4 regions of the Streptomyces sp. NPDC091282 genome follow, and region 1 is predicted to be linked to each of the others. Evidence: riboswitches for the same ligand, from Rfam matches in the RefSeq annotation. Region 1 holds a riboswitch; each other region holds the start of a gene.

Region 1 (5,456 bases):
GGCGGTGCTGGTGCTCGGCGCGTACGAGGACCTGGCGAAGGCCCCCAACGGCCACCTGCTGAGCTGACCGCGTTCAACCGATGTGACTCGCCCTCTTCCGATGGCGTATGCTGGTTTCACCGACGCGGGGTGGAGCAGCTCGGTAGCTCGCTGGGCTCATAACCCAGAGGTCGCAGGTTCAAATCCTGTCCCCGCTACTGAAGGCCCAGGGCCGGAATTCCGAACAGGGATTCCGGCCCTGAGTCGTGTCCGGCCCGGACCGGCGTCCACCGGCACGTGTCCGTCGTCACATCCGCCCGCGCTCATCCGCCCGGCCCACACCGCTCGCCGCCCTCCGCTCGCAGCCGCAAATCTGGACGGACACGCAGGGGGATCCCGGAACAGAGGAGAGTCGTACCGTGGGCTTCGGAGAGGCGCCGGAGGACGGGTCCGTGACCGTCCGCACCCTGGCCCGCCTGCTGCCCGCCCTGCTGATCGTCGGCGGTGTCTTCTACGACGCCCTCACCCCGGTCGCCTTCACGGCCGTGCCGTTCTTCACGGCCGCCCCGCTGGTCGCCGCTCCCCTCTCCTCCCTGCGCACCACGGTCCTGACCGGCCTGGCCTCCTTCCTCGCCGTCTACGCCGTGCACGCGCGCTTCGGCTACGTGCCCGACGCGGACGCCGTCACCGAGCTGACCACCGTGGCCACCGTCTCCGCCCTCGCCGCCGGCATCAACCGGGTCGTGCGCCGCGGCGACCAGCGGCTGGCCTCCGCCCGCGAGGTCGCCGAGGCCGCCCAGCGCGCGGTGCTGCCCGAGCCCGCCGAACGGATCGGCGGCTTCGAGATCGCCGCCCGCTACGAGGCGGCCCAGGAGGGCACTCTCGTCGGCGGTGACCTGTACGCCGTCCAGGACACCCCGTACGGGGTGCGGCTGGTCGTCGGCGACGTCCGCGGCAAGGGGATGGGCGCGGTCGCCGCCGTCGCGGTGGTGCTCGGCGCGTTCCGGGAGGCCGCCGAGCAGGAGGCCTCGCTGGAGGCGGTGGCGGGGAGGCTGGAACGGGCGCTGGCCCGCGAGGGCGTCCGGCGCGGCGGCGTCGACACGTTCGAGGGGTTCACCACCGCCGTGCTCGCCGAACTCCCGCACGGCGAGGGCACGGTCCGGGTCGTCAACCGGGGCCATCCGCCGCCGCTGCTGCTGCACGCCGACGGCACGGTGCGCCCGGTCGAGGTGTCCGAGGCCGCGCTGCCGCTGGGGATGGGCGAGCTGGGCGCCTGGCCGGACCGGGCCGCCGAGCGGCCGTTCCCGGGCGGGGCCGCGTTGCTGCTGCACACCGACGGCCTCTCCGAGGCCCGGGACGCGCACGGCCGGTTCTTCGACCCGGAGCGGCGGCTGGCCGGCCGGGCCGGCACCGCCCCGGGGGCGCTGCTGGCCCGTCTCGCGGCCGAGGTGCGCCGGCACACCGGCGGCCGGATGGCGGACGACATGGCGCTGCTGGTGGTGCGGCGCACCTGAGCGCCCGTCCAGGGGGATGTCACCCTCGGTGTGCGGACGGAAGCCCTCCGCATAACATCTGAGTCACCATCAAAACGCGCGTGACTCCTGTGCCGCGCAGAACGCACGGCCAACTCGACCGTTTTTGACCGTTCGTGGCAGGTAAGTCCTTGCTTTGAAAGCTTAATGATCAAGGAGAACGGCTTGGAATCTGCCAGCCGCGTCTATTAACGTTCGATAACGCAGCGCGGTCGTCCCAGCCGTCACCCGCGACGGCTCCGTGCGCACGCGCCGAATCCCGCAAGGGAACCGGGGAACCACCTACTTGGGGTGAATCGCACGTATGTCGCCGGGTACGAAACGGCCGGTATACGCGCGTAGGAGACCTTCCTGCTCCGAACCCGTCAGCTAACCCGGTAGGCAGCGGAAGGAAAGGAGTGCGCCCGCGTGGCGTCCAACCGGCCTGCTCCGACAGCCCCGTTCGTGCCCAGCCAGCGTCAGCCCGAGGCCTACGGCTACGGCGGCCTGCGCACCGACGAGGGCCCCTGGGAGGAGTGGAACCCCACCGAGGAGTCCCTCGCCCCGGTACGCGGCCGGCACCGCGTCTCCAAGCAGCGCGGCGGCGGACTCGCCCGCAGCTCCACGGTCCTCGGCGTCGGTGTCATCGCCGCCGTCGGCGCGGGCGGCATGGCCAGCGCCAACACCGGCAAGCCGCCGGTCTCCATCTCGCTGCCCGACCTGCCGTCCTCCGTCGACTCCCTGCTCGGCGACGGCGCCGGCCACCAGGCCACCCAGACCGCGCTCAGCAGCGTCACCACGGCGACCGCCACCGACGCGGACTCCTCCTCCGACGCCGGTGAGGCACTGCGCAGCCGGATCATCGCCCAGGCCGAGCAGCAGCAGACCCAGATCGACGTCCGGGCCACCGCCAAGGCCGTGGCCGCCGCCGACAAGGCGGTCTCCGACGCCGAGGCCAAGGCGGAGAAGGCCGCGGCCACCCAGGCCGCGGACGCCAAGGAGAAGGCGCAGGCCGCCGAGAAGGCGCAGGCCGAGCAGAAGCGGCTCGCCGCGCTGGCCAAGCAGTACACGCTGCCGGTCGTCTCGTACACGATCACCGGCACCTTCGGGCAGGCCGGCTCCATGTGGGCCTCCGGGTACCACACCGGCCTCGACTTCGCCGCTCCCACCGGCACCCTGATCAAGGCCGTGCACAGCGGCACCGTCACGGAGGCCGGCTGGGCCGGTTCCTACGGCTACCGCACGATCCTCACCCTCGACGACGGCACCGAGCTGTGGTTCTGCCACCAGTCCTCGATCGGCGTCAAGGTCGGCCAGAAGGTCGCCACCGGCGACGTCATCGGCCGGGTCGGCGCCACCGGCAACGTCACCGGCCCGCACCTCCACCTGGAGGTCCACCCCGGCGGCCAGGCCACCGGCATCGACCCGATGACCTGGCTGCGCGGCAAGGGCCTCAACCCCTGACCGACCCCACTGATCCCCGGCGGCCCTGACGACACCCCCCCGACGTCAGGGCTGCCGGTCCGGTGTGTCCCGGGCCGGGCCGGGGCCTTCCGCTTTTACGAGAACTTCGCGTTGCGGCGGCATCGGTCCGCAGGCGGCCGGTGTTGAACTGGGACATGACCCCTTCTTCCGCTTCTCCCGCATCCGGCTCCCTCCGCAAGCTCGGCGCCTCCGATCTGGAGGTGTTCCCGCTCTGCCTGGGCGGCAACGTCTTCGGCTGGACCGCCGACGAGACCGCCTCCTTCGCCGTCCTCGACGCGTACACCGACGCGGGCGGCAACTTCGTGGACACCGCCGACGCGTACACGGCCTGGATCGAGGGCCACCAGGGCGGTGAGTCCGAGACCGTCATCGGCAAGTGGGTCAAGGAACGCGGCAACCGCGCCGACGTCGTCATCGCGACGAAGGTCAGCCAGCACCCCGAGTACCCCGGCCTGTCCGGCGCGAACATCAAGGCCGCCGCGGACGCGTCCCTGCGCCGCCTGGGCACCGACTACATCGACCTGTACTACACGCACTTCGACCAGCCCGAGATCCCGGTCGAGGAGATCATCGGCGCCCTGGACGAGCTGGTGCGGGCCGGCAAGGTCCGGCACATCGCCGCCTCCAACATCACCGCGGAGCGGCTCCAGGAGTCGCTGGACTTCTCCGACCGCGAGGGCCTGGCCCGGTACGTCGCCCTCCAGCCCCACTACAACCTGGTCTCCCGCGACACCTACGAGGGCGCCCTGCAGGAGCTGGCCTCCCGCACGGGCCTGGCCGCGGTCCCGTACTTCGCGCTCGCCGCGGGCTTCCTCACCGGCAAGTACCGCCCCGGCGCGGCGGTGGACAGCGCCCGCGCGGGCCGCGCCGCCCAGTACCTGGAGACCGAGCGGGGCCCGAAGGTCCTGGCCGCCCTCGACGAGATCGCCGAGGCCCACTCCGCCGCGGTCCCCACGGTCGCCCTGGCCTGGCTCGCGGCCCAGCCCACCGTCACCGCCCCGATCGCCTCGGCCCGCTCGCTGGAGCAGCTGCCGGCCCTGCTGGCCGTCGCCGGCCTGGAGCTGACCGAGCAGGAACTCAACCGGCTCACGGCCGCCTCCGCGTGAGGTTCGTGAGGCCCTAGCCGCTGTACGGGTTGTTCGGCGCGTACGAGCCGCCGTACGGGTTGTGGGGCGCGTACGGCGCCGGGGCCCCGTACCAGCCGGGTGCGCCACCGGCCGGGGGCGGGTAGGCCCCGTACCCCGGCCGGCCGTTCGGGGCCGCGGCGCGGGCCGCGTAGTCCAGGGCCGGACGGACCAGCTCGCGCCGGTCCCACAGCGCCGTGAGCAGCTGCCGCTCCCGCACCGTGAAGTCGGCGTCCGCCCGGCCCCGCCGTCCCCGGCGGCGGAGCAGGGCGAGCGTCGTCGCGTCCGCCTCGTAGGCGGCCACCGCACGGCCGGCCGGCTTGCCGAAGTGGTAGGCGGCGTACTCCCGGGCCATCTGCCGCGCCCGCATCGAGCCCAGCACGAACGGCTCGGCCGGTCCCATCCAGCCGGCGTACACGTACGCGGGCAGTTCCTCCCGGACGGTCCGCAGCTCCCGCTGCCGGGTCCAGACCGCCAGCCAGGTCAGCAGCCCGAACACCGGCACCATGAACATGCCGTACACGGCGAAGAACCCGTACTGCCCGAACGACGACGAGCCGTTCCACAGCGCGTGCATGCCCATCGCGAGCAGCAGCCCGGCCACCGGGGCGAGCGCCCGCCGCGCCCGCTGGCGTTCCCCGCAGAGCGCGGCGACGCCGAAGCCGATGCCGGTGAGGACGGTGAACAGGGGATGCGCGAACGGGGACATGACGATGCGGACGAAGAACGTCGCGGCGGTGACCGAGGCGATACCGGAATCGCCGGAGAGCCGGTCGGTGCCGAACGCCGTACCGAGATAGAGGATGTTCTCGGTGAACGCGAACCCGGTGGCGGTGATCCCGGCTATCACCACGCCGTCGACGAGCCCGGTGAAGTCGCGTCTGCGGAACAGGAAGACCATCAGCACGGCCGCGGCCTTGGCGGACTCCTCGACGATCGGCGCTATCACGGTCGCCCCGAGCGTGTCCGCGCTGCTCGGATCCGTGGTCGCCGTCGCTATCCAGCGCGTCGCGAAACTGTTGGCGACGATCGCTATCAGCGCGGCCGCGCACGCTCCCCAGGCGAACGCGAACAGCAGGTTCCGCCAGGGTCCCGGCTGGACCCGGTCCAGCCAGCGGAACGCGCCCATCAGCAGCGGCACCGGCAGCACCGCCAGGCCGAGCCCGACCAGGAACCCCTCCGTGCCGGTCTGCTCACGCACCAGCGCCAGGATGACCAGCCCGGAGACCGCGAGCAGGCCGCCCAGCGCGCCGTAGCGCACCCAGCGCCGCTGCCACCAGCGGGGATGCCGCAGCCCGGCACCGGCGGGGTGCGGCGGGTACGACGGATACGGCGGGTACGGCGGCGGGGAGGTGGC
Region 2 (5,456 bases), on a different contig from region 1:
AACTCGACCGGCCCGCACCTGCACTTCGAGGTCAGGCCGGCGGGCGGCGCCGCCATAGACCCGCTGCCGTGGCTGCGCAGCCACGGACTCGACCCGACCTGACCCTCCCGGTCCCCGGCCGACGAGCCCCGCTCGTCGGCGGCGGGGCCCGGCGTCCGCGCGGCTCGCGCGGTTACAGCTTCTCGACCGGCGCGTACCGCAGCAGCAGCCGCTTCGGCTTGGTGTCGCCGAAGTCGATCGTCGCCTCCTCGTTGCCGCCCGTGCCCTTCACCCCGACGACCGTGCCGAGACCGAACTGGTCGTGGGTGACGCGGTCGCCGACGGCCAGCGAGACCACCGGCTTCTCCGCGCTCCGCCGGGTGGCGAAACCGGAGCCGCCGGACGCCGAGGAGCGCGAACGGGTCGAGGAGAGCGAGGACGCCACGCCGGACACGGGCCCGGAGGAGACCGGCGCCGTCGCACCGGTCCGCTTCCACTCCAGATACCCGGCCGGGATCTCCTCCAGGAAGCGCGAGGGCGGGTTGTACGACGGCTGCCCCCAGGCGCTGCGCATCGTCGACCGCGTGAGGTACAGCCGCTCCCGCGCGCGCGTGATGCCGACGTACGCGAGGCGCCGCTCCTCCTCCAGCTCCTTGGTCTGGCCGAGGGCGCGCATGTGCGGGAAGACGCCGTCCTCCATGCCGGTCAGGAAGACCACCGGGAATTCGAGGCCCTTGGCGGTGTGCAGGGTCATCAGCGTGATGACGCCCGAGCCGTCCTCGTCCTCGTCGGGGATCTGGTCGGAGTCGGCGACCAACGCCACCCGCTCCAGGAAGTCCGACAGTCCGACGGAGGCCTCGTCCGCCCCGGACTCCTGCTCGAACTCCAGTGCCACGGAGGCGAGTTCCTGGAGGTTCTCGATCCGGGTCTCGTCCTGCGGGTCGGTGGAGGCCTGCAGCTCGGCGAGGTAGCCGGTGCGCTCCAGGATCGCCTCCAGGACCGTGGCCGGTCCGGCGCCGGACTCCACGACCGTACGGAGGTCCTCCATCAGCGTGTTGAACCGCTTGACCGCGTTGGTGGAGCGCGCGGCCATGCCGTACGCCTCGTCGACGCGCTTGAGCGCCTGCGGGAAGCTGATCTTCTCGCGCTGGGCGAGGGCGTCGATCATCGCCTCCGCGCGGTCGCCGATACCGCGCTTGGGCACGTTGAGGATCCGGCGCAGCGGGACGGAGTCCTCCGGGTTGGCCAGCACCCGCAGGTAGGCCAGGACGTCCCGGACCTCCTTGCGCTCGTAGAAGCGGACGCCGCCGACGACCTTGTAGGGCAGGCCGACCCGGATGAAGATCTCCTCGAAGACACGGGACTGGGCGTTGGTGCGGTAGAAGACGGCGACGTCGCCGGCCTTCGCCTCGCCCGCGTCGGTCAGACGGTCTATCTCCTCGGCGACGAACTGGGCCTCGTCGTGCTCGGTGTCGGCGACGTAACCGGTGATCTGCGCGCCCGCGCCCGCGTTGGTCCACAGATTCTTCGGGCGGCGGGACTCGTTGCGCTCGATGACCGCGTTGGCGGCGGAGAGGATCGTCTGGGTGGAGCGGTAGTTCTGCTCCAGGAGGATCGTCGTCGCGTTCGGGTAGTCCTCCTCGAACTGGAGGATGTTGCGGATCGTCGCGCCCCGGAAGGCGTAGATCGACTGGTCGGCGTCGCCGACGACGCACAGCTCGGCGGGCGGCAGGTCGTGCTCGGCGGGTGGTACGTCCTCGGCGTGGCCGCCGGTGCCGACCAGCTCGCGCACGAGCGCGTACTGGGCGTGGTTGGTGTCCTGGTACTCGTCGACCAGGACGTGCCGGAAGCGGCGGCGGTAGTGCTCGGCGACGTCCGGGAAGGCCCGCAGCAGGTTGACCGTCGTCATGATCAGGTCGTCGAAGTCGAGGGCGTTCGCCTCGCGCAGCCGCGACTGGTAGAGCGCGTAGGCCTGGGCGAGGGTCTTCTCGAAGCCGTCGGTGGCCTGCGCGGCGAAGTCCTCCTCGTCGATCAGCTCGTTCTTGAGGTTGCTGATCTTGGCGCTGAAGGACTTGGGCGGGAAGCGCTTGGGGTCGAGGTCCAGGTCGCGGCAGACCAGGGCCATCAGGCGCTTGGAGTCGGCAGCGTCGTAGATCGAGAAGGAGGAGGTGAAGCCGAGCTTCTTGCTCTCCCTGCGCAGGATCCGCACGCACGCGCTGTGGAAGGTCATGACCCACATCGCGTTCGCGCGCGGGCCGACGAGGTGCTCGACGCGCTCCTTCATCTCGCCCGCGGCCTTGTTGGTGAAGGTGATCGCGAGGATCTGGCCGGGGTGCACCTGCCGGGCGCCCAGCAGGTGCGCGATGCGGTGGGTGAGCACGCGCGTCTTGCCGGAACCGGCACCGGCCACGATGAGCAGCGGGGTGCCGGCGTGCACGACGGCGGCCCGCTGGTTCTCGTTCAGCCCCTCCAGGAGGGTGGCCGGGTCCTGGGCGGGGCGGGCGGCGCCGTCGCGGTAGTAGGCGTCCCGGTCCGGGGGCGCGTCGAACCGCCCGCCGAACAGATCGTCCGGAATCGGCTCCGGTACGTGCTCGTCCTCGGGCGGCGGGGGTTCCTCCTCGTGGCCGCGCGGGGGCTGGAGGCTCGCCAGGAAGCTGTCGTCAAAGAGGCTGCTCATCGCTCTCCGAGTCTAGGGCGCCCCACTGACAACCGGTCCCCACCCCGCAAACTCGCCCCCGTCACCCACCAGAACCGGCCGCTCACGATCAGCGATGACGCACCGTGAGCGGAGGCGCGCCCGCCGGGCGGCGGGACGGGCCGGTCGACTCCTGCGGACACGTCGCGCCATATCCGGACGAATGCACCGATCTCTTGAGCCACCGAGGCCAAGGTCACGAAAATGTATCGGGCATATCGCACATCAACCTTCACACAGAGCACACGAGTTGGCTAGCGTGCGGGCAGGCCGTACGACCCCCACCGGCGAACGTCGCCGGGCCGCACGGCCTCCGCCGAGTCCAGGGTGCCGCCGCGCATCCGGAGCCGGGGACCCACCGAACCCGGGGTGAATCGGTCCCGACTTCCCTCCGGGGAGCGGACCGTAGGGCAACCCTTCCGAGTCATCCGCCCGAACCCGACAGCTAACCCGGTAGGCGGAGCACGGAAGGAGTCGCCCCCGTTGGCGTCGCACCGCAAGTCGCGTCCGTCCGCAACGCGCGTAGCAGGCATACGCACCCCCGCCCTGGCCACCGCCGCCCTCACCTCCGTGGCCCTGCTCTCCCAGACGGCCAACGCCGCGCCCTCCGAGGACGGCAAGCCCAGCCTGGAGGAGGTCGAGAAGAAGGTCGACGCCCTCTACCGGCAGGCGGAGTCGGCGACCGAGAAGTACAACGCGGCCAAGGAGAGGACGGGCAAGCAGCGCAAGCAGGTCGACACCCTGCTCGACGACGTCGCCCAGCGCACGGACCGGCTGAACAAGGCGCGTGAGGAGCTGGGTTCGTTCGCCGCGGCCCAGTACCGGACGGGGGCCAGCGCGCCCGACACGTCGACCTTCCTGCTCGCGGACACCCCGCAGGACTACTTCGACCAGACGCAGCTGATGAACCGGCTGACCTCGCGCCAGAAGGGCGCGGTCGACGACTACGCCACCCAGCAGTCCGCGACCATGGCGAAGCGGCAGGAGGCCGCCAAGAGCCTGGAGACCCTCACCGAGACCCAGGACGACCTGAAGACCGCCAAGAGCACCGTCCAGGCGAAGCTGGCGTCCGCGCGGGAGCTGCTGTCACAGCTGAACGCCCAGGAGAAGGCGCGGCTGGCGGAGATCGAGAAGAAGCAGCGGGCAGCGGCGGCGGCCAAGGCGGCGGAGCTGGCGAAGCAGCAGGCGGCGGCCGAGCGGAAGGACGCCCCGCCGTCGTCCGCGCCGTCCTCGGGCGGCTCCTCCTCGTCCTCCGGCTCCGCCTACGGGACGAAGGCCGCCAAGGCGATCGCCTTCGCCCGCGCGCAGATCGGCAAGCCGTACGTCTGGGGCGCCACCGGCCCCGGCTCCTACGACTGCTCCGGCCTGTCCCAGGCCGCCTGGAAGGCCGCGGGCGTCTCGCTGCCGCGCACCACGTACGACCAGGTGAACGCCGGCACCACCGTCTCCCTCGCCGACGCCCGCCCCGGCGACCTGGTCTTCTTCTACGACGACGTCACCCACGTCGGCATCTACATCGGCGACGGCATGATGATCCACGCCCCGAAGCCCGGCGCCTACGTCCGGGAGGAGTCGATCTACTACGGCGGCGAGTCGATCATCCACAGCGTGGTACGCCCGGCCTGAACCGGGCGGACCCGCGCCTTTCGCACCGCACGCGCGCGTGCCCCGTTCGCACGGCGGCCGGGGCCGCGCCCGGGCCGGCTTCCCCGGACGTCCCCCGGATCACGTCCACAGCACGGCGATGAAGATGTTCGCCATGGTCAGCAGGCCGACCGCGCCGAACGCGCCCTTCTCCACCTTCTCCTCGTCCCGCTTCACGTAGACGAGCCCGAGGATCACGATCAGCAGCGCGAGCTTCACACCGATCTTGACGGTGTTGACGTGGTGGTCGTCGGCCTCGTTGAGACCGACCAGGATCACGCCCGTGGCGAGCATGGTGAACGCGCCGTGCAGCATTCCGGGGACGAACCGGGCCGTGCCCTGGCCCATCGCCTTCATCTGGGTGAGGAAGCCGCCGAGGAGCGCGGCGATGCCGATGATGTGCAGGCCGACGAAGAGATGGATGAGTACGCCCATGGCTCCGGAGCCTAACCAGCCGCCCCCGGAGCACCGCTCACCGGCCCCTGTCCGGGCGCCTTCTCCTGTCCGGACACCGGCTTTCCGCGACATCCGCTCCGGCACCCGGCATCGCATATATGCGCCATAGCAGCCCGCGCACCCCGGCCGCCCCGGAACCGGCGCTTCGGTCATCCCGCCCCGTGAAGCCGACGGCTCCGGACCGGAATTCCGGTCACATACCGTCAGGTAACGATCCGGTCACACCAATTCCGTGCATCACGTTACCGACCCGACACACTCCGTCCTAGCGTCCTCCCCCAGGTGACCGACTCCCCACCGCCGCCCGGGCCAGGGGCGGCAGTCGGACACCACCGCCGAGAAAGTCCGGCGGCGGCCCGTTCCCCTGTGCGGGCCGCCGCCGGACGCGTACACCGCGGTCGCACACACGCTCCCCCGGCCTGTGTACGGACGGTCCGGCGGCCTACGAAAGGACGTGAGCAGTCCAGGTGGCAGCGCACCGCAAGCCCCGACAGCGCTCGCTCGGCGGCAACACGGCCCGCACGGCCGTCACCCTCGCCCTGGCGGGCGCGGCCACCGCGACGGGCTTCGAAGGGACCGGCAACGCCGAGCCGCAACTGACACCGGCGCAGGTGAAGGCCAAGGTGGACCAGCTGTACCAGCAGGCCGAGACGGCCACCGAGAAGTACGACGGGGCGAAGGA
Region 3 (5,456 bases), on a different contig from region 1:
GCGCGGCTCCGCGTTCGTGGCCGAAGCCGACGGCGAGGTGGCCGGATTCGCGGTGTACGGCCCGTGGCGCGAGCTGGACGGCTACCGTTTCACGGTGGAGGACTCGATCTACGTCCGTGCGGAGCGGCACGGGCTCGGCGTCGGCTCCGCGCTGCTGGCGGCCCTCGTCGCGGCGGCGCGCGAGGCCGGCCACCACGTCATGATCGCCGGCATCGAGGCGGAGAACACCGCGTCGGTCCGGCTGCACCGGCGGTTCGGCTTCGAGCACGCGGGGACGGTGCGGGAGGTGGGCGTCAAGTTCGGCCGGCGGCTGGATCTCACGCTCATGCGCCTGCCGCTGGACCGGGACGGCAACACGCCCGGGGGCAGGACCGATTAGGGTGACCGCGTGGCGAGAGTGCGGTTGAGCGTGGCCGAACGGCGTGAGGAACTGCTGCGTGCGGCCATCGAGCAGATCGAGGCGCGGGGTGTGGCGGCGGTACGGATCGCCGACGTCGCCTCGGCCCTCGGCGTGAGCAATGCGCTGGTGCTGTACCACTTCTCGACGAAGGAGAAACTGGTCGCCGCCGCCTTCGCCTATGCCGCCGAGGACGACCTGGCCCATCTGCGCAAGCTGCTGGGCCGCCGCACCTCAGCGTCGCGCCGGCTGCGGGCGGCGGTGCGCTGGTACGCGCCGACCGGGCAGGCCAAGGGCTGGCGGCTGTGGATCGAGGGCTGGGCGGTGGCGCTGCGCGAGCCCGCCCTGCGGGACGTGGCCAAGCAGCTGGACCAGCAGTGGAAGGCGGCCATCGCCGAGGTCGTCGCCGAGGGCGTGGCCGCCGGCGAGTTCCGGTGCCCCGACCCCGCGGCCGCGGCACTGCGGCTGACCGCCCTGCTCGACGGGCTCGCGGTGCAGCTCACCTCCTACCCGGGCGCCCTGTCGCGCGCGCGGGCGCAGGAGTGGGTCGACGAGGCGCTGGCGCGCGAGGTCGGGCTGGACCAGGACGGATGAGGGGCGGCCCGCGCGCGGGCCGCCCCTCATCCGCTTCCGTGACCTCAGGCCACGGAAGCGATCCGCATCCTGATGTCGTCCGGGGACAGCGCCCCCTTGGCGGTCACGTGGTCGCCCGAGGACTCGCCGCGCAGCCGCCGGCCGATCCACGGCACCAGGTACTCACGGGCCCAGTGCACGTCGTCGCGGCGGATCTCCAGGGTGCCGCGGGGCGGCAGCGGCGGCCACGGCTGGTCCGGGTCGGCCGGCACGTCGAGGCCGAGCACCTGGCCGGCCCGCAGCGCCACTCGCGTGTGCCCCTCGGGAGACAGGTGCAGCCGGTCGCCGTCCCAGGCCCGCCGGTCCTGCACGGTCTTCAGGGACCACAGGTCGAGCACCGGGCAGCCGTACCGGTCGGCGACGGCGCGGACATGGCCGTTGTAGGTGGCGATCTTGCCGCGCAGATGCTTGAGGACCGGCACCCCGCGGGTGTCGAAGCCGGTGGTCACCAGGACCGTCCCGACGGCCTCGGTGAGCCGGGCCACGGCCCGCTCGAACCGCTCGGCCACCTCGTCGGGGTCGGTGCCGGGGCGGATGATGTCGTTGCCGCCCGCGCTGAAGGAAACCAGGTCCGGGGCGAGTTCCACGGCCCTGGGCAACTGCTCCGCCACGATCTGGTCGAGCAGCCTCCCGCGCACCGCGAGGTTGGTGTAGTCGAAATCGCCCTCGGGCCGCCGGTCCGACAGCAGGACCGCGAACCGGTCCGCCCAGCCGACGAACGCCCCGTCGGGGCCGGGGTCGCCGACGCCTTCGGTGAAGCTGTCCCCCACCGCCACGTACGACCCGATCACTGATGCCTTGTCACTCTTCGAATCGTCTGCCACGTCGGGTCATGATTCACCTCGGACTGTGACCTACGCGACCGTAATAAAGGGTTGACGACCGGTGAGATAAGACACTTGTAAATAGTCGACCAAGCCAGGAATAAGCCTCTGAGCAGGGGCGTTGAAGCGTCGATCGCCCGAAGGCCGGACCCGGGGATCAGGGGTCCGGCCTTCGGAGTGCGTGGCGCCTCGCAGGTGTCGACGGGTCAGCCGACGGTGACGCCCTTCGAGCGGAGGTAGGCGACCGGGTCGAGGTCGGAACCGTAGTCGGGGGTGGTCCGGATCTCGAAGTGGAGGTGCGGGCCTGTGACGTTGCCGGTGGCGCCGGAGAGGCCTATCTGCTGACCCTCGGTCACGGTCTGGCCGACCGAGACGGAGAGCGCGGAGAGGTGGCCGTACTGCGCGTAGTGGCCGTCGGCGAGCCGGATGACGACCTGGTTGCCGTAGGCGCCGCCCCAGCCGGCCGTGACCACCGTGCCCTCGCCGACGGCCTTGACCGGGGTGCCGGTCGGGACGACGAAGTCGACCCCGGTGTGGTAGCCGCTGGACCACATGCTGCCGGCGACGTGGTAGCGGGTGCCGAGGGTGCCGCCGGTCACCGGGAGGGTGAAGCCGGAGACGGCCGTCGCGGAGTTGTCCGAGGAGGAGCCCGGGTCCGAGGACGGTGCGGCGGGGGTGTCGGACCGGGTGGGCGCCGGAGCGTCCGGCCGGGAGTCCCGGCTCGGGCGGTCGGGCGCGGCGTGGCGGCCGCCGAGCGTGAGTTCGAGACCGGGGTGGATCAGCGAGGGGTTGGCGCCGACCGCCTGCCGGTTGTCGGCGTAGAGCCGCTGCCAGCCGCCGGCCACGTCGTGCTCGTCGGCGATCTTCGCGAGGCAGTCGCCGGAGACCACGGTGTAGACGCGGTGCGTGGAATTCCCGGTGCCGGAATTCTGGGCGGCGGATTTCCGCGCGGCCGTCTTCGCGACGGTCGGAATCGACTGCGCGGCCTTTTCGGAAACGGTCTGCGTGGTGGCCGCGTGGGCGCCGGTGGCACCCATGAGCGGCAGGGCCAGCGCGGCGCCGCCGGTTCCGGCGACGGCCATCGAGCGCGTGAGGCGCGGGGACTTGGGACGGCGGTGCTTACCCTTCGCGGGCATGACGCATTCCTCTCCGGCGCCTGCGAGGTGAGCTGTCGGGTTCGGGCTGGAGCTGCCCGGCCACGCGGGAAGACGTGGCTACACCCCTAGCCGTCCCGGGAACCGGAACAGGCGGTCATACCTGGTGGGTCCCCCGCTCCTGCCGGGCACGGGTGAGTGTGTGTGGGGACTCCGGTCGGCGGCAGGATTCGGCGTTCCGTCCGGATGCGTGGTGAACGTAAGCGAGCAGGAGGGACGTGAACAAGAGCCCGGTTCCGTCCGTCCTGGTTTCACTTGATCCGTTATGGGAATTCCCGGTCACTCTCCGTGAATTCCCGGCTTTCGCGCACCCTCAATCCCCGGGAAAGCCACCGGAATTACGTGAGCATGACGCACGACGGACGGTCACGAATATGACGCTCCTCACGCACGTCCCGCCACGTCCGTCTATTCCATAACTAGTACGAACGAAGGCGCCACTTCGGACATAAGACTCAGATCCGGCGCAACCTGACAACCGTCGCATCCAGGTCGCCGCGCAGTTCCGTGCGCAACCCGTGGTGCAACAGCACGGCGCCGCGGAGTATTTCGCCCGTCTCCCGGTCCTCGTACGAGGCCGCCGGGTCGAGCCCCTGGAGCCGCAGGGCCGGCATCGGCTCGCCGTAGCTCTGGGCCTGGAGCCAGGCGAGCACCACGGTCTCGTCGCCCAGGGTGTACTGCACCGCGCTGAGCCCGCCGGCCGGCGGCCGCAGCCGGAACTGGTCGCCGCGCTGCACCAGGGGCCGGATGTCCTTGTAGAGCTCCACCCAGCGGGCGGCCTCCGCCAGCTCGTCCTCGGTCCACCGCGAGAGGTCGCCGCCGATGCCGAGGGCGCCCGCCATGGAGCTGACGAAGCGGAAGCGCAGGCTGCTGACCCGGCCGTTGAGCTGGTGGTTCGGGCTGTCGGTCACCCAGGCCGACATCACCCGGGCCGGATGGATCTGGCTGAAGCCGTGCTGGATGGCGAGCCGGTCCAGCGGGTCGGTGTTGTCGGAGGTCCACACCTCGTCGGTGCGGCTCATGATGCCGAGGTCGATCCGGCCGCCGCCGCCCGAGCAGGACTCGATGGCCACGTCCGGGTGGGCCGCCCGGATCCGGTCGATCAGGGCGTACAGCCCGCGGACGTGGTCGACCCACAGCCGCTGCGGGTACGGCTCGCCGGGCCAGCCCGCGTCCGTGAAGCAGCGGTTGAAGTCCCACTTCACGTAGTCGATCGGAGCGCTGGACAGCAGGGTGTCCAGCTGCTCCCACAGGTACTCCCGGACGTCCTCGCGGGCGAGGTTGAGGACGAGCTGATTGCGCAGTTCCGTGCGCCTGCGTCCCTGCTGGAACTGCACCCAGTCGGGGTGCGCGCGGTACAGGTCGCTGTCCGCGTTGACCATCTCGGGCTCGACCCAGATGCCGAACTGCATGCCGAGGGCGTGCACGTGGTCCGCGAGGGGCTTCAGGCCCTCGGGGAAGCGGTCCGGGTTGGGCGTCCAGTCACCGAGGCCCGCGCGGTCGCTGGTCCGGGCGCCGAACCAGCCGTCGTCGACCACGAACAGCTCGACGCCGATCGCGGCGGCCCGCCGGGCGAGGACGGCCTGCTGCTCCTCGGAGATGTCGAAGGTGGTGGCCTCCCAGGAGTTGAACAGCACCGGCCGGTCCCGCTCGGCGTCCGGGATGACGTACGCGCGCTGGTAGGCGTGCCAGGCACGGCTCGCGCCGCCGAAACCGCCCTCGCTCCACAGGCCCGCGAAGACCGGGCTGGTGTACGACTCGCCCTCGGCCAGCATGAGCAGGCCCGAGTCGTCGTAGCCGGCGCCGCCGGTGATCTGCACGCGCGCGTCGGGCAGTTGGGCGACGGCGATCCGCCAGGAGCCGGACCAGCCCAGCGCGCAGCCCCAGACCTCGCCGCGCTCCTCGGTGGCGTCGGTGTCGAGGGCGACCCAGGGCAGGTGCTGGTGGCCGGTGTGGCCGCGGCGGCTGCCGATCACCTTCTCGCCGTAGGTGAGCGGGGCGCGGGTGAGGCGGGACTCGGCGGCCCACCGGCCGTGCAGCTGGGACAGGCGCCAGCCCTCGCGGTCCGGGAGCGTCCAGGCGGCCGGGTCGGCCCGCAGCAGCTCCAGGGGCGCGTGAGCCCGGTTGTCGACGGTGACCCAGCGTTCGACGACGTCGCCGCGCATCCGGTAGTGCAGGGTGAGGAGGATCCCCGCGTCCTTGAACCGCAGCCGCAGTCCGTCACCGTCCGCGCCGGTGCCCTCGTCCGTCTCGTACGACTCGAAGGTCCACTCGGTGCCGCGGCGCTCCTCGGTGCGCACGGACAGCGCGGGGCGGACGAACCGCGGGCCGCCCTCGACGGGGTACTCCTCGCGGCCGTCCAGCGGGGACTCGAAGGGCCAGTAGCCGGGCAGCGCCCGGGTGCTGAGCTGCTCGGCGTCGGCGAGCCCGATCCTCGGGCCCCAGTGC
Region 4 (5,456 bases), on a different contig from region 1:
AACTACTTCGAGACCATGCCCGCCCACCAGCTGGAGCTCGCCCTCTGGCTGGAGGCCGACCGCATGGGCTCGCTGCTCGCCGCCCTGGACGACGAGTCGATGGAGAACCAGCGCGACGTCGTCAAGAACGAGCGCCGCCAGCGCTACGACAACGTCCCCTACGGCACCGCCTTCGAGAAGCTCACCGCGCTCGCCTACCCGGAGGGCCACCCCTACCACCACACGCCGATCGGCTCGATGGCGGACCTGGACGCGGCCACCCTGGAGGACGCGCGGGCGTTCTTCCGCACCTACTACGCGCCCAACAACGCCGTGCTCTCGGTGGTCGGCGACATCGACCCCCAGGAGACCCTCGCCTGGATCGAGAAGTACTTCGGCTCCATCGAGGCCCACGACGGCAAGCCCGCCCCGCGCGACGGCTCGCTCCCCGAGGTCATGGGCGAGCAGCTGCGCGAGGTCGTCGTGGAGGAGGTGCCCGCGCGCGCGTTGATGGCCGCCTACCGGCTCCCGGAGGACGGCACGCGCGCGTCCGACGCGGCCGACCTGGCCCTGACCGTCCTCGGCGGCGGCGAGTCCTCCCGCCTGTACAACCGGCTCGTCCGGCGCGACCGTACGGCCGTCGCCGCCGGCTTCGGCCTGCTGCGCCTGGCCGGCGCGCCCTCCCTGGGCTGGCTGGACGTGAAGACCTCGGGCGACGTCGAGGTCCCGGTCATCGAGGCCGCCATCGACGAGGAGCTGGCCCGCTTCGCCCAGGAGGGCCCGACGCCCGAGGAGATGGAGCGCGCCCAGGCCCAGCTGGAGCGCGAGTGGCTGGACCGGCTCGGCACGGTCGCGGGCCGCGCGGACGAACTGTGCCGCTTCGCCGTGCTGTTCGGCGACCCGCAGCTCGCCCTGACGGCCGTCCAGCGTGTCCTCGCGGTGACCCCGGAGGAGGTCCGGGAGGTCGCCGCGGCGCGCCTGCGCCCCGACAACCGCGCGGTGCTCGTCTACGAGCCCAAGTCCCCGGAGACCGTCGAGGACGCCGACGTTCCCGAGGACCCCGAGGCCGAGGCCACGGTCGAAGCCGGCGACAACAACGAGGAGACGGCCAAGTGACCGAGCTCGCCACCATGGACTTCCATCCGCAGCCCCAGCCGGGCGAGGCGCGGCCGTGGGCCTTCCCCGCCCCCGAGCGCTCCACCCTGGACAACGGGCTGACCGTGCTGCGCTGCCACCGCCCCGGCCAGCAGGTCGTCGCCGTGGAGGTGCTCCTGGACGCCCCCCTGGACGCCGAGCCGACCGGCCTGGACGGCGTCGCCACGATCATGGCGCGCGCCTTCTCCGAGGGCACCGACAAGCACTCCGCCGAGGAGTACGCCGCCGAACTGGAGCGGGCCGGCGCCACCCTGGACGCGCACGCCGACCACCCCGGTGTCCGGCTCAGCCTGGAGGTACCCGCCTCCCGCCTGGGCAAGGGGCTCGGGCTGCTCTCCGACGCGCTGAGGGCACCCGCCTTCGCCGACAGCGAGGTCGAGCGGCTGGTCCGCAACCGCCTCGACGAGATCCCGCACGAGCTGGCCAACCCCAGCCGCCGGGCCGCCAAGCAGCTCTACAAGGAGCTGTTCCCGGCGACCGCGCGGATGTCCCGGCCGCGCCAGGGCACCGAGGACACCGTCGAGAAGATCGACGCGGCCGCCGTGCGCGGCTTCTACGACCGGCACGTACGGCCCGCCACGGCCACCGCGGTCGTCGTCGGCGACCTGACCGGCATCGACCTGGACGACCTGCTCGGCGAGACCCTGGGCGCCTGGCGCGGCACCGCCGCCGAGCCCCGCCCGGTGCCCGCGGTCACCGCCGACGACACCGGCCGCGTCGTCATCGTGGACCGTCCCGGCGCCGTCCAGACGCAGCTGCTCATCGGCCGCGTCGGCGCCGACCGGCACGACCGCGTCTGGCCCGCCCAGGTGCTCGGCACCTACTGCCTCGGCGGCACCCTCACCTCCCGCCTGGACCGCGTCCTGCGCGAGGAGAAGGGCTACACCTACGGCGTCCGCGCCTTCGGCCAGGTGCTGCGGTCGGCTCCCGACGGCAGCGGTGCCTCGATGCTCGCCATCAGCGGCTCCGTGGACACCCCGAACACCGGTCCGGCGCTCCAGGACCTGTGGACGGTGCTGCGCACCCTCGCCTCCGGGGGCCTCACGGACGCCGAGCGGGACGTCGCCGTGCAGAACCTGGTCGGCGTGGCGCCGCTCAAGTACGAGACGGCCGCGGCCGTCGCCGGCACCCTGGCCGACCAGGTCGAGCAGCACCTGCCCGACGACTTCCAGGCCACGCTCTACCGGCAACTGGCCGCCACCGGCACCGTGGAGGCCACCGCGGCCGTCGTGAACGCCTTCCCCGGCGACCACCTGGTGACCGTCCTGGTCGGCGACGCGGCCCAGATCAAGGAGCCCGTCGAGGCCCTCGGCATCGGCGAAGTGACGGTCGTCGCCGCCGAGTGACGGCACGCGCGTCCGGAGCCCTGGTGACCCACCGGTCACCAGGGCTCTGAAATGTCCGTATTGATGCGGAGGTTGCCTGTCTGCCCTGTGGGATACGCGACAAAAACCCTGATCCGTTTGAGGATTGCGAGAACGCCCTCGTAGGTTCTTCCGGGCTGTCCGCCGAACTGCGCCGCGCCCGCGGCACCGGACAGTCATCGCCGAGTCCCCGTACGGCGCGAGCCAGGGGAGCCGGGGACCCATGCAGTCCCTGGGGTGAATCGGGCGCCCGCGCGAGCCGCGAGGGGGCCCGTAGGAGACCTTCCTGCTCCGAACCCGTCAGCTAACCCGGTAGGCGAGAGGGAAGGAAAGGACCAGCCTCTACATGGCGTTCATGTGCGCCTCCGGGAAGCACCGTCGTCCCGGCCGGGTGAAGCGCACCACCGCGCAGGCCGCCGGCATCGCGGCCCTCACCACCACAGGTGTCATCGGCACCGTCTCGGCGGCCCCGGCGCTCGCCGCGGAGAACTCCGTCGAGCAGACCGGCCTCACTCCGGTGATCACGGTCAGCGACTCGGTCGCCGACCGGATCGACGCCCAGGCCGCCGCGCAGACGGCCGCCGCCGAGCGCAAGGCGGCCGAGGAGGCCGCGCGCAAGAAGGCCGCGGCGAAGGCCGAGAAGGAGCGCGAGGCGAAGGCGCGCGCGGCACGGGAGGCCGAGCGCAAGCGTCTCAACGCCTTCGTCGTGCCGATATCCGACTCGTACGTCTCCACCGGCTACAAGACCGGCGGCTCGCTGTGGTCCTCCGGCGCCCACACCGGCATCGACTTCCACGCCGCCTCCGGCACGGAGGTGCACGCGGTCGGCACCGGCACGGTGGTCTCCACCGGCTGGGGCGGCTCGTACGGCAACCAGATCGTCATCAAGATGGCCGACGGCATGTACACCCAGTACGGTCACCTGTCGTCGATCGGCGTCTCGGTGGGCCAGAAGGTCACCCCCGGCGAGCGGATCGCCCTCTCCGGCGCGACCGGCAACGTGACCGGACCCCACCTCCACTTCGAGGCCCGGACGACCCCGGAGTACGGCTCGGACATCGACCCGGTCGCCTACCTCCGCAAGCACGGTGTGAACGTCTGACGCGTTCCGACGACAGTCTCCGAAGCCCCGGCCGCCGAGCCGGGGCTTTCGTCGTTTTCGTGGGTCCGGTGTCCAAAAAATATGCATGGATTCAGGGCCGCCGTCGGAAATTCCCGCTCATTGCAATAGAGTCACGGAACGGGCGCCACTCGACGGCGTTTCACGGGGATTAAGGCGGAGGTCGGACATGCGTATTCCGGCGCACTCGGTATGCACGGCGATCCGGGACGACATCGTCGCGGGCGTCCACGAGCGCGGCAGCCGGCTCACCGAGGAACTCCTGGCCCGTCGCTACGGCGTCTCGCGCGTCCCCGTCCGCGAGGCCCTGCGCACCTTGGAGGCCGAGGGGTTCGTGGTGACGCGCCGGCACGCGGGCGCGTGCGTGGCGGAACCGAGCGAGCAGGAGGCCGCCGACCTGCTGGAGATGCGTCTGCTCCTGGAGCCGCTCGGCGCCCTGCGGGCCGCCCAGCGCCGTACCGAGGCCCACCTCAAGGTCCTGCGCGGCCTGGTCAGGCTGGGTCAGGAGCGGGCCCGCCGGGGCGGCAGCGAGGACCTGCGGTCCCTGGGCGGCTGGTTCCACGAGACGCTCGCCCAGGCCACCGGCAGCCAGGCCCTGACCTCGGCGCTCACCCAGCTGCGGCACAAGATCGCCTGGATGTACGTGGTCGACGCCGCGCCCGATCCCGTCGAGTCCTGGGCCGAGCACGGCGCCATCGTGGACGCGGTGACCCGCGGCGACGGCGAGCGCGCGCGGGCGATCACCGCGCTGCACACCGAGCGGTCCGGCGTCTCCCACCGGCTGCGCTTTCCCGGCGGCCTGGACCGGGCCGGTGGTGTGAGGACTTCGCAACATCCCGTAAACATGTCGGGCCCGCGGCATTAACACGGGCACCGTATACAAAGAGATGTTATTCGGTGGAGCAGTATTTCCGGCGCCCGCTGCCGGGCTCTGCCGTCCTTATTTCGTGCGCGTCCGGAATTTCGTGGGCGCGCCTTTGATGTGCCCAGGCGCGTAATGAAGTGCGCCCTGCCTGTAATTCCGTGCGCCCGGCGCGGAACCTGATCTCCGAGCGGGAAATCCGGCGCCCCCGGTGAAAAGCGCGCCTGCCGGGTACGGCGAGGCCGTGCCGGCGGAAGGCGTGCCGGGCACGGCGAGGCCGCCCACGGACAGTGCTGCGGCAACGGCGAGGCCGCGCCGCCCCCGCAGGGGTGACGCGGCCTCGGTGGTGCGGGCGCCGTGGCGCTCAGACGGTCTCGGGGAGCTCCTCGAGACCCTCGCCGACCAGCTTGGCCAGGCGTTCGAGGGCGGCGTCCGCGCCCTCGGCGTCGGAGGCGAGGACGATCTCCTCGCCGCCCTGGGCGCCCAGGCCCAGCACAGCCAGCATGGAGGCCGCGTTGACGGGGTCGCCCCCGGCCTTGGCGATCGTCACCGGGACGCCTGTGGCCGTGGCGGCTCGGACGAAGATGGAAGCGGGGCGGGCGTGGAGGCCCTCGGCCCAGCCGACGTTGACGCGGCGCTCAGCCATGTGATGCTGCCCTTCGGTGTTCAGGGTTGTCTAGACCAGTTTCCCATATCGTGAAGCATGCCCGGAGCGGGCGGAAGCCCGCACGGGCGTGAAGCCGGACCGCGGCCTCGGACCGGCTCCCGTCCCCCACAGACTGCCTCGCGCCCGTGTCGGACGCGAGCCGTACTCTGGGGCCCATGCAGACCCCGGCGGACCGACAGGACCGGCACGTGTACCCCTCCCACTGGGAGGCGGACATCGTGCTGCGCGACGGGGGTACCGCGCGCGTCAGGCCCATCACGGTCGACGACGCCGACCGCCTGGTCAGCTTCTACGAGCAGGTCTCGGACG

The links. Region 1 has a riboswitch for cyclic di-AMP ahead of ACIQOE_RS23320 (M23 family metallopeptidase). Riboswitches for the same ligand answer to the same signal wherever they lie in the genome.
Positions count from the first base shown of each region.
Region 2: another riboswitch for cyclic di-AMP. It lies ahead of ACIQOE_RS15475 (NlpC/P60 family protein); the one in region 1 lies ahead of ACIQOE_RS23320 (M23 family metallopeptidase).
Region 3: another riboswitch for cyclic di-AMP. It lies ahead of ACIQOE_RS09915 (peptidoglycan DD-metalloendopeptidase family protein); the one in region 1 lies ahead of ACIQOE_RS23320 (M23 family metallopeptidase).
Region 4: another riboswitch for cyclic di-AMP. It lies ahead of ACIQOE_RS13190 (M23 family metallopeptidase); the one in region 1 lies ahead of ACIQOE_RS23320 (M23 family metallopeptidase).

Region 1 is NZ_JBIVUX010000005.1:18,878-24,333, reverse strand. It holds gene ACIQOE_RS23335 (dihydrofolate reductase family protein) at 1-67, shown strand, start outside; tRNA gene ACIQOE_RS23330 (tRNA-Met) at 124-197, shown strand; gene ACIQOE_RS23325 (PP2C family protein-serine/threonine phosphatase) at 399-1,493, shown strand; cyclic di-AMP (ydaO/yuaA leader) riboswitch at 1,752-1,912, shown strand; gene ACIQOE_RS23320 (M23 family metallopeptidase) at 1,920-2,954, shown strand; gene ACIQOE_RS23315 (aldo/keto reductase) at 3,110-4,081, shown strand; gene ACIQOE_RS23310 (PrsW family intramembrane metalloprotease) at 4,095-5,456, opposite strand, start outside.
Region 2 is NZ_JBIVUX010000003.1:356,191-361,646, reverse strand. It holds gene ACIQOE_RS15485 (M23 family metallopeptidase) at 1-102, shown strand, start outside; gene pcrA (DNA helicase PcrA) at 173-2,656, opposite strand; cyclic di-AMP (ydaO/yuaA leader) riboswitch at 2,979-3,149, shown strand; gene ACIQOE_RS15475 (NlpC/P60 family protein) at 3,158-4,300, shown strand; gene ACIQOE_RS15470 (hypothetical protein) at 4,400-4,753, opposite strand; gene ACIQOE_RS15465 (NlpC/P60 family protein) at 5,242-5,456, shown strand, end outside.
Region 3 is NZ_JBIVUX010000002.1:616,688-622,143, forward strand. It holds gene ACIQOE_RS09900 (GNAT family N-acetyltransferase) at 1-379, shown strand, start outside; gene ACIQOE_RS09905 (TetR/AcrR family transcriptional regulator) at 410-991, shown strand; gene ACIQOE_RS09910 (SGNH/GDSL hydrolase family protein) at 1,036-1,821, opposite strand; gene ACIQOE_RS09915 (peptidoglycan DD-metalloendopeptidase family protein) at 2,061-2,990, opposite strand; cyclic di-AMP (ydaO/yuaA leader) riboswitch at 2,995-3,155, opposite strand; gene ACIQOE_RS09920 (alpha-galactosidase) at 3,464-5,456, opposite strand, start outside.
Region 4 is NZ_JBIVUX010000002.1:1,398,659-1,404,114, reverse strand. It holds gene ACIQOE_RS13200 (pitrilysin family protein) at 1-1,095, shown strand, start outside; gene ACIQOE_RS13195 (M16 family metallopeptidase) at 1,092-2,480, shown strand; cyclic di-AMP (ydaO/yuaA leader) riboswitch at 2,669-2,832, shown strand; gene ACIQOE_RS13190 (M23 family metallopeptidase) at 2,845-3,600, shown strand; gene ACIQOE_RS13185 (GntR family transcriptional regulator) at 3,788-4,483, shown strand; gene ACIQOE_RS13180 (HPr family phosphocarrier protein) at 4,845-5,126, opposite strand; gene ACIQOE_RS13175 (GNAT family N-acetyltransferase) at 5,303-5,456, shown strand, end outside.